3 regions of the Tepiditoga spiralis genome follow, and region 1 is predicted to be linked to each of the others. Evidence: riboswitches for the same ligand, from Rfam matches in the RefSeq annotation. Region 1 holds a riboswitch; each other region holds the start of a gene.
The links. Region 1 has a riboswitch for cobalamin ahead of IGS63_RS06910 (HutD family protein). Riboswitches for the same ligand answer to the same signal wherever they lie in the genome.
Positions count from the first base shown of each region.

Region 2: it holds a riboswitch for cobalamin, as region 1 does, so the genes downstream of both, IGS63_RS08940 (precorrin-8X methylmutase) here and IGS63_RS06910 (HutD family protein) in region 1, are expected to answer to the same signal.
Region 3: it holds a riboswitch for cobalamin, as region 1 does, so the genes downstream of both, cobT (nicotinate-nucleotide--dimethylbenzimidazole phosphoribosyltransferase) here and IGS63_RS06910 (HutD family protein) in region 1, are expected to answer to the same signal.

Region 1 covers NZ_AP018712.1:1,490,465-1,494,757, forward strand. The annotation lists gene IGS63_RS06895 (metallophosphoesterase family protein) at 1-122, opposite strand, end outside; gene IGS63_RS06900 (aldo/keto reductase) at 143-1,042, opposite strand; gene IGS63_RS06905 (YaiI/YqxD family protein) at 1,029-1,481, opposite strand; gene IGS63_RS06910 (HutD family protein) at 1,478-2,050, opposite strand; cobalamin riboswitch at 2,244-2,422, opposite strand; gene purN (phosphoribosylglycinamide formyltransferase) at 2,463-3,002, opposite strand; gene purM (phosphoribosylformylglycinamidine cyclo-ligase) at 2,999-3,958, opposite strand; gene purF (amidophosphoribosyltransferase) at 3,958-4,293, opposite strand, start outside.
Region 2 covers NZ_AP018712.1:1,911,050-1,915,342, forward strand. The annotation lists gene IGS63_RS08930 (SAM-dependent methyltransferase) at 1-128, opposite strand, end outside; gene cbiD (cobalt-precorrin-5B (C(1))-methyltransferase CbiD) at 125-1,201, opposite strand; gene IGS63_RS08940 (precorrin-8X methylmutase) at 1,185-1,796, opposite strand; cobalamin riboswitch at 1,890-2,075, opposite strand; rRNA gene rrf (5S ribosomal RNA) at 2,353-2,467, opposite strand; rRNA gene IGS63_RS08950 (23S ribosomal RNA) at 2,498-4,293, opposite strand, start outside.
Region 3 covers NZ_AP018712.1:962,605-966,897, reverse strand. The annotation lists gene IGS63_RS04395 (methyl-accepting chemotaxis protein) at 1-2,256, shown strand, start outside; cobalamin riboswitch at 2,324-2,481, shown strand; gene cobT (nicotinate-nucleotide--dimethylbenzimidazole phosphoribosyltransferase) at 2,533-3,531, shown strand; gene groL (chaperonin GroEL) at 3,600-4,293, opposite strand, start outside.

The sequences.
Region 1 (4,293 bases):
ACACTGTTATAAATTATATTTTCATCTTGATCATTTATAAATGGATATATAATTTTAATTAATGAAACTAATGAGATTATTAATACAAAAATTATTAATAATTTTTCAGTAAATTTTTTCATTTTATTTATCACCTTTCATTTTAATATACATTATGACCTAATGAAGTTGTATAAATTTTAAACCATTGTTCTTTTGTTAATTTTATATTTAATGAATCAATTGCAATTTTTAATCTTTCTACTTTTCCACTTCCTATTATTGGTAAAATACCTGCTGGATGATTTAAAATCCAAGCATATATAACTTTGTCAATAGAATTTAAGTTTAATTCTTTTGCTACTTCATTTAATACATTATTCAATTTTTTACTTTTTTCATCATTGGGTTTAAATAATAATCCTCCAGCATTAGGAGACCATGCCATTGGATTTACCCTTTTTTTCATTAAAAAATTAATTTCATCATTTTTAAAGTTTGAAAGATTGTATGGTGATACTTCAATTTGATTTGTAATTAATGGAAAGTTTAATCTTGATTCGATCATTTTAAATTGTTGTGATGTGAAATTTGAAACACCAAAGTGTAGTACTTTTCCATCACGTTTTAATTCATTAAATGCTTCTGCAACTTTATTAGGATTCATTAAAGGATCAGGACGATGTATTAATAATAAATCTATATAGTCTGTGTTTAAGTTTTTTAATGATGTTTCTACAGATTTTATTATGTGTTCTTTACTTGTATCATAGTACTTTATGTGATTTTTTTTTGAAAGGACAATGCCACATTTTGTAATTATCTGTATTCTTCTTCTCAAATCTTTTTTATCTTTTAAAACTTCTCCAAAGATTTTTTCACAAGTATAATTTCCATATATATCAGCATGATCAAAGGTTGTTACTCCAATATCGATATCTTTTTCAATTAATTTTAAAAGTTCTTTTTTTGTATAGTTCCATGTGTTCAAACGCATCATTCCATGTACTATTTTAGATAGTATTAATCCACTGTTTGAAAGATTAATTTCATTTGTATTCATTTTTTATCCCCCTTTTTATAATTGTTAGAAAAGAATTTTTAAATTTAATATCATCTTCTTTTGTTCTTTTTGAAGGACCTTTTATATTTTTTCCACTTCTTCTACTTTTTGCCCCAAGATATCTACTCATTAAAAATGAATCAATATTAAATTCGTTAAATATAATTCCACTAAAACTAATAGGAATAGTTTTTTTTGATAATGCTAATGAAGCTAATCCATAATCATTTGTAATAACTATATCTTTTTCTTTTGATGAATTAATTAAAACTAAGTCAACAGAATCTCTACCTGGAGCTACCTTTATTATTTTAGCATAATCAATATTTATATTATGATCAGTACTTGCAAAAATTATAACTTCAATATTATATTTTTTAGCAATTTCTATTATTATATTTTTTACTGGACATGCATCACCATCGACTAAAATTCTCATACTTTAAAAACCTTTGCATATATTAAAGTTGATTGTTCATATTTTTCTATTATTATTTTTCCATCAAAGTCAGTTATTTCTAAAGTATTTTCTGAATTTAGTGTATATTTTTTGTTTTCTATATAAAAATCAAACCTTCCATTTTTTGAATAAAAAATATATGTATTTTTTTTTTCTAATTTTTTAGAAATACTTTTGTTTTTAAAAATAATTTTTTTTATATCTCCATCAAAATTTTTAGAAAGCATTAAATTAAAATCAGTTACTTTTCCAAAACTTTTTGTTTCCCAATCTCCCATAAAAGAATCTTTTTCATATTGAGATAAAATTTTTTCATAATGATTTTCATGAATTAATTTTATTTTTCCTTCTAAAATCATCAATATTCTTTTTATTTTTAATAACTTTGTAAAATTAGATTTTTCTGTTTCAACTGTAGCTGTACTAACTCTCCATAAAAAATTTCTTTTCTCATAAATTGAATTTTCTGGATAGATTTTTAATTCTGTTGTTTTTCCACCAGACCATTTGGATATTTTTAATTTATTTTTTTCAGTAAGTTTTATCATTATTACCTCCTTAATCTTATTACTATTATACATCAATAAATCCATAATTAAAAAATAAATAAACGGGAGCATTGCTCCCGTTTAACACACAACATCACACAGAGGTAAAAAAAACTCCTGAATTCAGATACTCCGAAAACAGGATTTTTTAATTAATTTAAAAAATTTGTTCACTTTCTATTCCCGGAGAAAGTAAAAACTTATTTTTTAGGCAGTTCTCCTGACTTATAGTTCTTCCTACTAATCATACCTTCCCAGAAAAATTCCAGTGGTTTTTAATGATTTTCGTCGCTATTTACAGTGGCCGGACCGTTTTGGATTTACACCAAATTTTCTTTTAAGTCTTACGACACCTAAAAAATTTTATATTAACTTTTAACTTATTCTAACAAAAAAAATCGTTATTGTCAATTCAAATATTCAATAGTTTTTTAATTATTTTTGGGTATATTTTGTGTTCTATTATGTGTATTTGAGTTTCAAGGGCATCAATGTTTTTTGTATAATCTATTTTTATTATTTCTTGTTCTATAATCTTTCCTGTATCCATACCTTCATCAACATAATGTATAGTTACCCCTGTATATTTTACTCCATAATTGTAAGCTTTTTCAATAGAATGTGTCCCTGGAAAAGCTGGTAATAATGATGGGTGTATATTTACTATTTTATTCTTATAATAATTTACTATTTCTGGAGGTAATATTTTCATGTATCCTGCTAATACTATCAAATCAAATTTTAAGTTTTTTAATTTTTCAAATAATTTTTTGTTGTATATTATTTTATTTTTTTCAGATATTATTGTATAAGGTACTTTTAATTTTTTTGCTCTTTCAATTACATAAGCATTTTTTTTATTGCATATTAAATGAGTAATATTTATATTTTCGTTTTTTAAGGCTTCAAAATTAGATCCATTTCCTGAGGCTAATACAATTATTTTTTTCATCTTATTATTTCTACTCCAATACTTCCTTTTTCAACTTTACCTAATATTATGGGATCCTCGCCCATATTTTTTAATTCATCTAAAACTATTTTTTCATTTTCTTTTGAAACGGCATAAATAATAGTAATTCCCATATTGAATGTTTTTAACATATCATCTATATTTACTCCAGCTTCTCTTATTTCATCAAATATTTCTGGTAAGTTCCAATTCATATTTATTTTGGCAGTTAATCCTTCAGGTATTATTCTAATTAAATTTCCTTCTATTCCTCCACCAGTTATGTGTGCTGCAGCATGTATATAATTTTTAATTTTTAAAGTTTGTTTTACTATTAATTTAGTTGGAGCTATTATTTTTTTAGAATATTTTAATTTTTTTTCTTCTAATAGTTTTCTTACAAGTGAAAATCCATTTGAATGTACTCCATTTGATTTTATTGCAATTAAAATATCATTTTCTTTAACTTTTTCTTTTGATAGTATTTCGTTTTTTTCTACTATTCCAACAACAAATCCATCAACGTCAACCTTTCCTTTTGAAAATATTCCAGGTAATTCTGCTGTTTCACCACCTATTAATTGACAGTCTAATTTTTTTAGTTCTTTTGAAAGTTCTTTAACAAAGTTTGATGCGTCAATTGGGTTTAATTTGCCTGTTGCATAATAGTCCATAAAAAATAATGGTTTTGCTCCCATACATACTAAATCATTTAAATTCATGGCTATTAAATCTATAGCTGCTGTATTCCATTGTTTTTCTTCTTCTAATAACATCATTTTTGTACCAACACCATCTGTAGAAGATACTAAAACTGGTTCATTATAATCTTTTAAGTATTTATATATAGGGAATGTTCCTCCATATAAGCCTTTGTTTTCTCCAAGTTCTTCGCTTATATTTTCTAACATTTTATCAGCATTATCTATATTAACTCCACTTTTTTTATAATCCATTATTTACCTCCAAAGCAAAAGAAACAATAATTTTTATATTCTGATCCAAGAATTTCTTTTACACCATTCAATGAAACATATCCAAGAGAATCGGCATGAATTTCACTTTTTATATCTTCTATATTTTTTTGTGCTATCAAATCTTTTTTATTGGGTATATCTACTCCCCAACTACATGTATCTTTTACAGCAGGACTTGCAATTCTAACATGTACTTCATTAGCACCAGCTTCTTTTAACATATCTACAATTCTTTTCATGGTAGTTCCTCTTACTATTGAATCATCTATTAATACAATTCTTTTATTTTTTATAACTTGAATTATTGGAGATAA
Region 2 (4,293 bases), 420 kb from region 1:
TTAATTTTTCTTGCAGTAGATAAAGAATGTTTAAAACCAACAAAAAAATCAGAATTTTTTATTATATTTATAGCTTCTACACTCATTTTTTCATATTCATTAATTTGAGTTCCTATTATATAAATCATTTATAACCTCCATCTTGTAGTACATTTGTTTTATAAAAAAGAGTTACTCTATACTCTGCATCTTGAAATTCTTTTAACTTTTTTATTATTGCATTAACTATTAACTTGAATATACCATTATAATCAATTTTATTTTTTTCATAAAAATCTATTATTTGAGAAACAGGGTTTAACTTTAATATTGAACTTATAATATTTTCATCATATTTTTTCATATAAATAATTGTATATAAAGCAAGAATTTCATTCATACTCCCACTAACTCTACTATCTGTGTTAAAATTTCCAGCAGCTAACTTTATTATTTTTTGAAAACTTCCAGAAATATGTATTTTATTGAACTTTCTTTTTTTTGCTTCTTTTATTGAAAAACCAAAATAATTGCCACATAATACTATATTTTTCTTATCACCAAAGTTTTTTTTATAATTACTTTCTCCTCTTCCACCTAAAACAAATACTATTTCTTCATATTCTTTTCTTATAACATCCATTTGAGGTAATAAAGAATTTTTCCAAGCTTCTTCACTCATTGGTTCTATCATTCCACTAGTACCAATTATTGAAATTCCATTCACTATTCCCAATCTTTTATTAAAAGTCTGCTTTGCTAATTCTTTTCCATTTTCTACTCCAACATATATGTCTGAACCATTTATATTGAAACTTTTTAAAACATCTATCATCATTTTTCTTGGAACGGGATTTATTGCAGGTTCTCCTTTTTTTATTTTCAAACCATCTTTTGTAATTATTCCAACTCCTCCTGCAGAAAAAAATTTATATCCTTTTTTTTTGAATACTGATGCAGAAAATATAATTGAATTATTTGTAATATCAATATCATCACCAGAATCTTTTTTTACCATACAAAAGTATTTATTATTAATTATTTTTCCATTTTCTATTCTTATTTTAATATTAAAACCATTGGGTAAAAGTAAATCCACAAATTTTGGTATATTTCCAGTTATTTGCCATAAAACAGAAGCCTTTAAAGCAGCAGTCGCTGCAGTACCAGTAGTAAAACCTCTTCTTAGCTTTTTTCCATTTACATTAATATACCAATTCACTCTTTAACTCCTTCATTAATGCATTTATAATTGCTGCAGCTATATTACTTCCACCTTGTCTTCCAGGTAAAGTTATACAGGGAATTTTAGATTTTATTAACTCATTTTTCCATTCAGCAGCTCCAACAAATCCAACAGGAACTCCTACTATAAAATCAATATCCTTGTATTCAATTAATTTTCTTAAAGCAGTAGGAGCATTCCCAATTGCAAATAATTTATAATTATTATTTAAAGCCTTCTCCATTGAAATATAAGACCTTGAAACTTTCATACTCTTTGCCTTTTCAGAAACATCTTTATCTGATATATAAGTTTCTACCTTTAAATCTTTAAAAATTCTTTTTGAAATTCCCGCAGCAACCATCTTAACATCAGTAACAATCACTCTTTTTTTAAAAGCTTTTTTAAAACCTTCATAAAAATTATTAGAAAAATATAAACTTTCTCCTATTTTAGGATCACCAGTTGTATGAATAACACGTTTTACAACAGACAATTTAGGTCCAGAAAAATTCTTTAAACTTCCTCTTTCCCTCATTAAATTTTCAATTATTTTAAAACTTTTGTTTTCAATTTCCTTTGGATTTAACATATTACCTCCAAAAAAAAGCATCGTCTTCTCCAGAAAACGATGCTTTTTATTTTTTATATAAAAAACTCCTACTTTCTATTCCCGGAGAAAGTAAAAACAACTACTATTTAGGCAGTTCTCCTGACTTACAGATCTTCCTACTCATCATACCTTCCCAGATAAAACCAGTGGCATTTTATGATTTTCGTCCCTGCTTACAGTGGCCGGACCGTTTTGGATTTTCACCAAATTCTCTTTTAAGTCTAATTTTATTTAGACACCTAAAAAGTTCGATATTAAATTTTCTAATTCATTCTAACAAAAAAAAGATTAGCTGTCAATTCTAATTAATAATAATTAAAAACAATAAAAGCTATATTTCTTGAATTTGTTTGAGCTTACTAAAAATCAAACAAATTATTTAATAATAAAGTTTTAATTATTTTTAATAAATTTATCAAAAATTAATAAAATATCATATTATATATATAATAGAATATGAAATTAAAATAATGATTACTTTATAATTTAAAAAAAAGAAAAGAGTCAACCGAAAAGGTTGACTCAAAGAAAAGTGGCGGGACAAAAACCTACTCTTGCACACACGAAGTGTACTACCATCGGCAGATAAAGGCTTAACGGCCAGGTTCGGAATGGTTCTGGGTGGTTCCCCTTACCTTATCCTCGTCCCAAATTATTCACTCACTAGTGCATAAGAAAGTTTGTCCAAAGCCTCGGGTTATTAGTACCACTCGACTCAATACATCACTGCACTTACATCTGTGGCCTATCTATGTTCTAGTCTCGAACTACCCTTACCTCATAAATGAGCGGGAAGCCTTATCTTGGAGCCCGTTTCCCGCTTAGATGCTTTCAGCGGTTATCGGTCATGTACTTAGCTACTCAGCTCCTGCCATTTGCCTGACAGCTGATTCACCAGCGGTACACTCACTCCGGTCCTCTCGTACTAAGAGCAACCCTCCTCAAGCTTCCTACGCCCGCAGCAGATAGGGACCGAACTGTCTTACGACGTTCTGAACCCAGCTCACGTACCGCTTTAATGGGCGAACAGCCCAACCCTTGGGACCGACTTCAGCCCCAGGATGCGATGAGCCGACATCGAGGTGCCAAACAACGCCGTCGATATGAACTCTCGAGCGTCATTAGCCTGTTATCCCCAGGGTAACTTTTATCCGTTGATCGACCGCGCTTCCACTCGCCTCGGCCGGGTCACTAGGACCATGTTTCCATTCTGCTCGACCTGTCAGTCTCGCAGTCAAGCCGGCTTTTGCCCTTGCACTCACCGGTGGATTTCCAACCCACCTGAGCCGACCTTCGTACGCCTCCGTTACTCTTTAGGAGGCAACCGCCCCAGTCAAACTGCCCACCTAACGCTGTCCGGCTCATGCTCTTCACATTCCACCGTTAGTAAATCATTATAATGAGGGTGGTATCCCAACGTCGGCTCTAGAAAACCTTGCGATCTCCCTTCTTCGCCTCCCACCTATCCTGTACACATTATAACCATTTACAACGTCAGGCTACAGTAAAACTCCATGGGGTCTTTCCGTCTAACTGCGGGTTGTGGGCATCTTCACCCACTCTGTAATTTCGCCGGATCCTCTGTTGAGACAGCTCCCAGATCGTTACGCCATTCATGCAGGTCGGAACTTACCCGACAAGGAATTTCGCTACCTTAGGACCGTTATAGTTACGGCCGCCGTTTACCGGGGCTTCGTTTCGTAGCTCTCACCACTCCACTTAACCTTCCGGCACTGGGCAGGCGTCAGTCCATATACTTCCACTTTTTGTGTTCGCATAGACCTGTGTTTTTGGTAAACAGTCGCCTGGGACTTTCCACTTCGACTCTCAATCGCATTTTGCAACACCATCAAGAGCACCCCTTCTCCCGAAGTTACGGGGCTATTTTGCCTAGTTCCTTAACAGAGGTTATTCCGCTCCCCTTAGTTTTCTCAACCCGTCTACCTGTGTCGGTTTACGGAACGGTCAGTATTTCTCTCAAGCGATATACGAGGCTTTTCTTGGCAGTGTGACTCCTCCCCGTTAGACTTACGTCCTTCCCTTCACAGCTTTTCCTCCACAAGCGGTTTTCCCTACTCGTTTCTTCGGCTTTACTGCTTAGAAGACCTTGCAACTTGGTCTCGGCGATTCACCTCCTGCGTCCCCCCTTATATCTCGTTCATACTGGTACAGGACTCTTTACCTGTTTCCCATCGATTACCCCTTTCGGGTTCACCTTAGGCTCCGACTTACCCTGGGTGGACGACCCTTCCCCAGGTACCCTTAGACTTTCGGGGTGAATGATTCTCACATTCATTTCGCTACTCATGCCCGCATCCGCTCTTGTGTCTCGTCCAGCAAACCTTCCAGTTTACCTTCTCCCTACTACACAATGCTCTCCTACCAATTGGATTACTCCAATTCCGCAGCTTCGGTGTATGGCTTTAGCTCCGTTACATTTTCGGCGCATTGTTCTTCAACCAGTGAGCTGTTACGC
Region 3 (4,293 bases), 530 kb from region 1:
CTAATATCTATGGCTATTTTACCTGCAATAATAACTGTTTTGTACTTTTCATTTTCTGTAATTCAAAATTCAAAAGAAAGTGAAAACACTATAAAACAATCAGTGAACTCTTTAAAAGAAACTTATAAAAAATCTTTTGATACCTATAGCAACTCTGTAAAAAAACAAATTTCAGATTATAATAATTATATAAAATCAGAGACTAAAAAAATAGAAAAAGATATTTCTTTAAAATTCGAAAATTCTTATAAAAAATCTTTTGATAACTCTCTTGATACATTAAATAAAGTTTTTTCAAACTATATCTTTTCACAAAAAAATAATATTGAAAAAAATGGAAGGTTAATATCTTCAAATGAATTAATTAAAGAAAAAACATCAAAAAAAAGTATTTCTATATTAGATAGATATAAAATATTAACTCCATTTATAAATGCCCTTGAATACAATGGAATTCAATTATGGATAGTCAATCCAAAGGTTGCAACTAAAAAAAATAGATTTGATATAAAAATTAAAGATAAAGTTTATAAAGTTCAAAGAAAAGCTGAATCTTACTTACCAGGATACGATAAAATAAAAAATATAAATTTAAATACTTTTTTAACGGATATTTTTAAAGACTATTTATCTTCAGATAACAAATATCCCATAATAAAAACTTTAACTATAGAAAAAATACCTTATTTTTTAGGTGTTTTCCCAATTGTTGATCCAATAGCTCAAAGTACAATAAATGGCTTTATCGTAATTTTAAATCAATTTAATTATCAAAAAATACTTGAAGTTTCAAAATTATTAAATGCAAATATTGCTATTTATTCAAAAAACATGAATATAATTTTTTCAAATATGCCTTCTGATATTTTAAATATATCAAAAGAAAAAATAAATAAAAAATATATTTTAGAAAAAATTTTAAATAAAAATATGCGTTCTGTATACTCTAAAATAAATGAATTTGGAGGAATTTATATTCAAATTTCAAAAGAATTCAATTCAACAACAGCTCAAATAAACATTCCATTGAAGACAAATATAGAAATTCCAAAAGCTACAATAAAAGATGTAAAAATAAATATTGATTTAAACATTCAAAACATAATTAAAAACATTATAATGTGGTTAATAATAATATTTATACTATCTATAGTAATATCATATTTTCTTGGAAAAAATATAGGTAATCATGTAAAAAGTATAACTGAAAAATTGACAAAAATTTCTAATGGAGATTTACACTTTGATGATACAAAAATATTTAAAGTCAAAGATGAATTTGGAGTAATGGCTAAAGAACTTCAAAATACTGCAAAATCTTTAAAAAATTTAATAACAAATTTAATAAAAGATTCTAATAAATTAATTGAATCATCAAACAATGTAGATCAAAAATCGTCTGAATTAAAAAATACACAAAAAAGCCTTGAAAACATGCTAAAACAAACAAAAGAAATTGAAAATATTATGAATTATACTATAGATAATTTGAGTGAAAGTTTGGAAAAATTATCAGAAAGCTCCGAAAATATTAGTTCTTCAAACTCTAATATACATCAAATTTCATTAAATACAATAAAATTAGCTGAAAATGGTGAAGTTTTAGTAAAAACAATAACAGAAACTTCAAATAATGTTTCTGAAACTATGAAAGATACTGTAATGAATATTGAAGTTTTTTCAAAAGAAGTAAATAAAGTTTCTGATTTTATAGAAAAAATAACGGATATTGCCAATCAAACAAATTTATTAGCTTTAAATGCAGCAATAGAAGCAGCAAGAGCTGGAGAAGCAGGAAAAGGATTTGCAGTAGTAGCAGAAGAAATAAGAAATTTATCTGAAGAAACATCTACAACGGCAACTGGTATAAATTATGAAATGGATAAAGTGAATAAAAATCTTAAAAATGTAATAAACGAAGTAATGAACTCAAATGAGAATATGAACATATTAAACAAAAAAGTTTATGACTTTAAAAATGAATTTGATAAATTAAAAATTTATTCAAATAACCTTGGAAGTGTTGTTGAAAACTTAAACATTGAAGTATCTGAACAAAAAGCTATAATAGAAACTTTTAAAGAAATTTCTAAAAAAATAAAAATTGAAACTGAAAGTTCTGAAAAACAAATTGAAAGAACTAAACAAGACATAATATCAGAAACAAATTCTATTAATTCACTAATGAAACAAGTAGAAATTTTAAATGAAGTGACTAAAAATTTAAAAGAAGAAATAAATAAATTTAAATTATAAAATATACTCTCTCCTTGTAATACTATACAAGGAGATTTTTTTTATGGTAAAATAAAATATATAAAAATTAAATATTAAAGTTTTGAATATTGGAAAATGGTGAAATTCCATTGCGGACCAGCCACCGTAATTACGGACGAACTCTATAAAAGCCACTGAAAGGGAAGGCATAGATAGTAGAATGATGTATAAGCCGGGATACTTTATTCAAAATTTTAGTAACTTCTCAATCTCTAGGAGTGGATTGAGAAATCTTTAGTTTATGGAGGGAGAAAGATGAAAGAACAAATTCAAAAAAGGTTAGACAGCTTAACAAAACCTCAAGGAAGTTTGGGAAAATTAGAAGATATTGCTTTAAAAATGGGATTGATTCAAGGAAGAATACCAAAATTACCTAGAAAAAAAGCCGTTTATGTCTTTGCAGGCGATCATGGAGTTGTAGAAGAAGATGTATCAGCTTCTCCAAAAGAAGTAACACCTCAAATGGTATTAAACTTTTTAAATGGTGGAGCAGCAATAAATGTTTTTTCAAGGCATACAAATAGTGATGTTTTAGTTGTTGATGCTGGGGTAAATTTTTATTTTAAAGATAATCCAGGTTTAATAAAGAAAAAAGTAGGATATGGAACTAAAAATTTTACAAAAGAAAGAGCAATGAGTATAATAGAAGCAAAAAAATCTATAGAATACGGTAGAGAAATTGCTAGACATTCAATTGTAAATGGTGTTGAGCTTGCTGCTATTGGTGATATGGGTATTGGAAATACAACAACAGCTACAGCAATAGCTTGTGCTTTTGGTATCCCTTTAAAAGATATAATTGATATAGGTACAGTAATAACAAATGAACAGTTAAACAACAAGAAAAGAGCCGTTGAAAAAGCTATTGAACTTCACAAACCTTTTAAAGACAGTATAGATGTTTTATCAAAGGTTGGAAGTTATTGTTTTGGAGAAATGGCTGGCTTTTTACTTGAATGTGCTGAAAATAAAATCCCAGTTGTTTTAGATGGATTTCCAACAACAGCAGCAGCAATGATTGCCTATAAAATAAATCCTAAAATAAAAAATTTCATATTTGCTGGTCATAAATCTCTTGTAAAAGGTCACTCAGTAATTTTAAAAAGTATGGAATTAGATCCAATTTTAGATTTAAACATGCGACTTGGTGAAGGTACTGGAGCAGTTTTATCTTTTAGTTTAATAGAAGCTGCAATAAAAATGATAAATGAAATGGAAACTTTTGAAAGTGCTAATGTTAGCAAAAAAGAGTAGTGCAAAGCACTACTCTTTTTTTTAATTTTTTATTTATTTTAATCCACAATAACTCATTGAGTTATTTATTAATACATTCCTGGCATTCCGCCCATTCCTGCTCCACCCATATCTGGTGCTGGAGCTTCTTCTTTTGGTTCATCAGCTACTAAAACTTCTGTTGTTAATAACATAGAAGCTATTGAAGATGCATTTTGAAGTGTACTTCTTGTAACTTTAGCTGGATCAATTATACCTTTTTCAAACATATCAACAAATTCATTATTTAAAGCATCGTATCCATAGGAAGTTGAGTCATTAGATAATACTTTATCTACAATTATAGCACCTTCAACTCCTGCATTTTTAGCAATTTGTCTTATAGGAGCATCTAAAGACTTAAATACAGTAACAGCACCTATTTTTTCATCACCTTCAAGAGTTTCCACAACTTTTTCAACTGCTTTTTTAGTTCTTAATAATGCAATTCCACCACCTGCAACAATTCCTTCTTCAACTGCTGCTCTTGTTGCTGAAAGTGCATCTTCAATTCTATGTTTCTTTTCTTTTAATTCAGTTTCTGTTGCTGCTCCAACTTTTATAACAGCTACACCACCTGCAAGTTTAGCAAGTCTTTCTTGAAGTGTTTCTTTTTCATAATCAGATGTTGTTGCTTCAATTTGTGCTCTAATTTGTTTTACTCTTTCTTCAATATCTTTTGGATCACCTTTTCCACTAACAATTATTGTATCATCTTTTCCAATTCTTACAACTTCTGCAGAA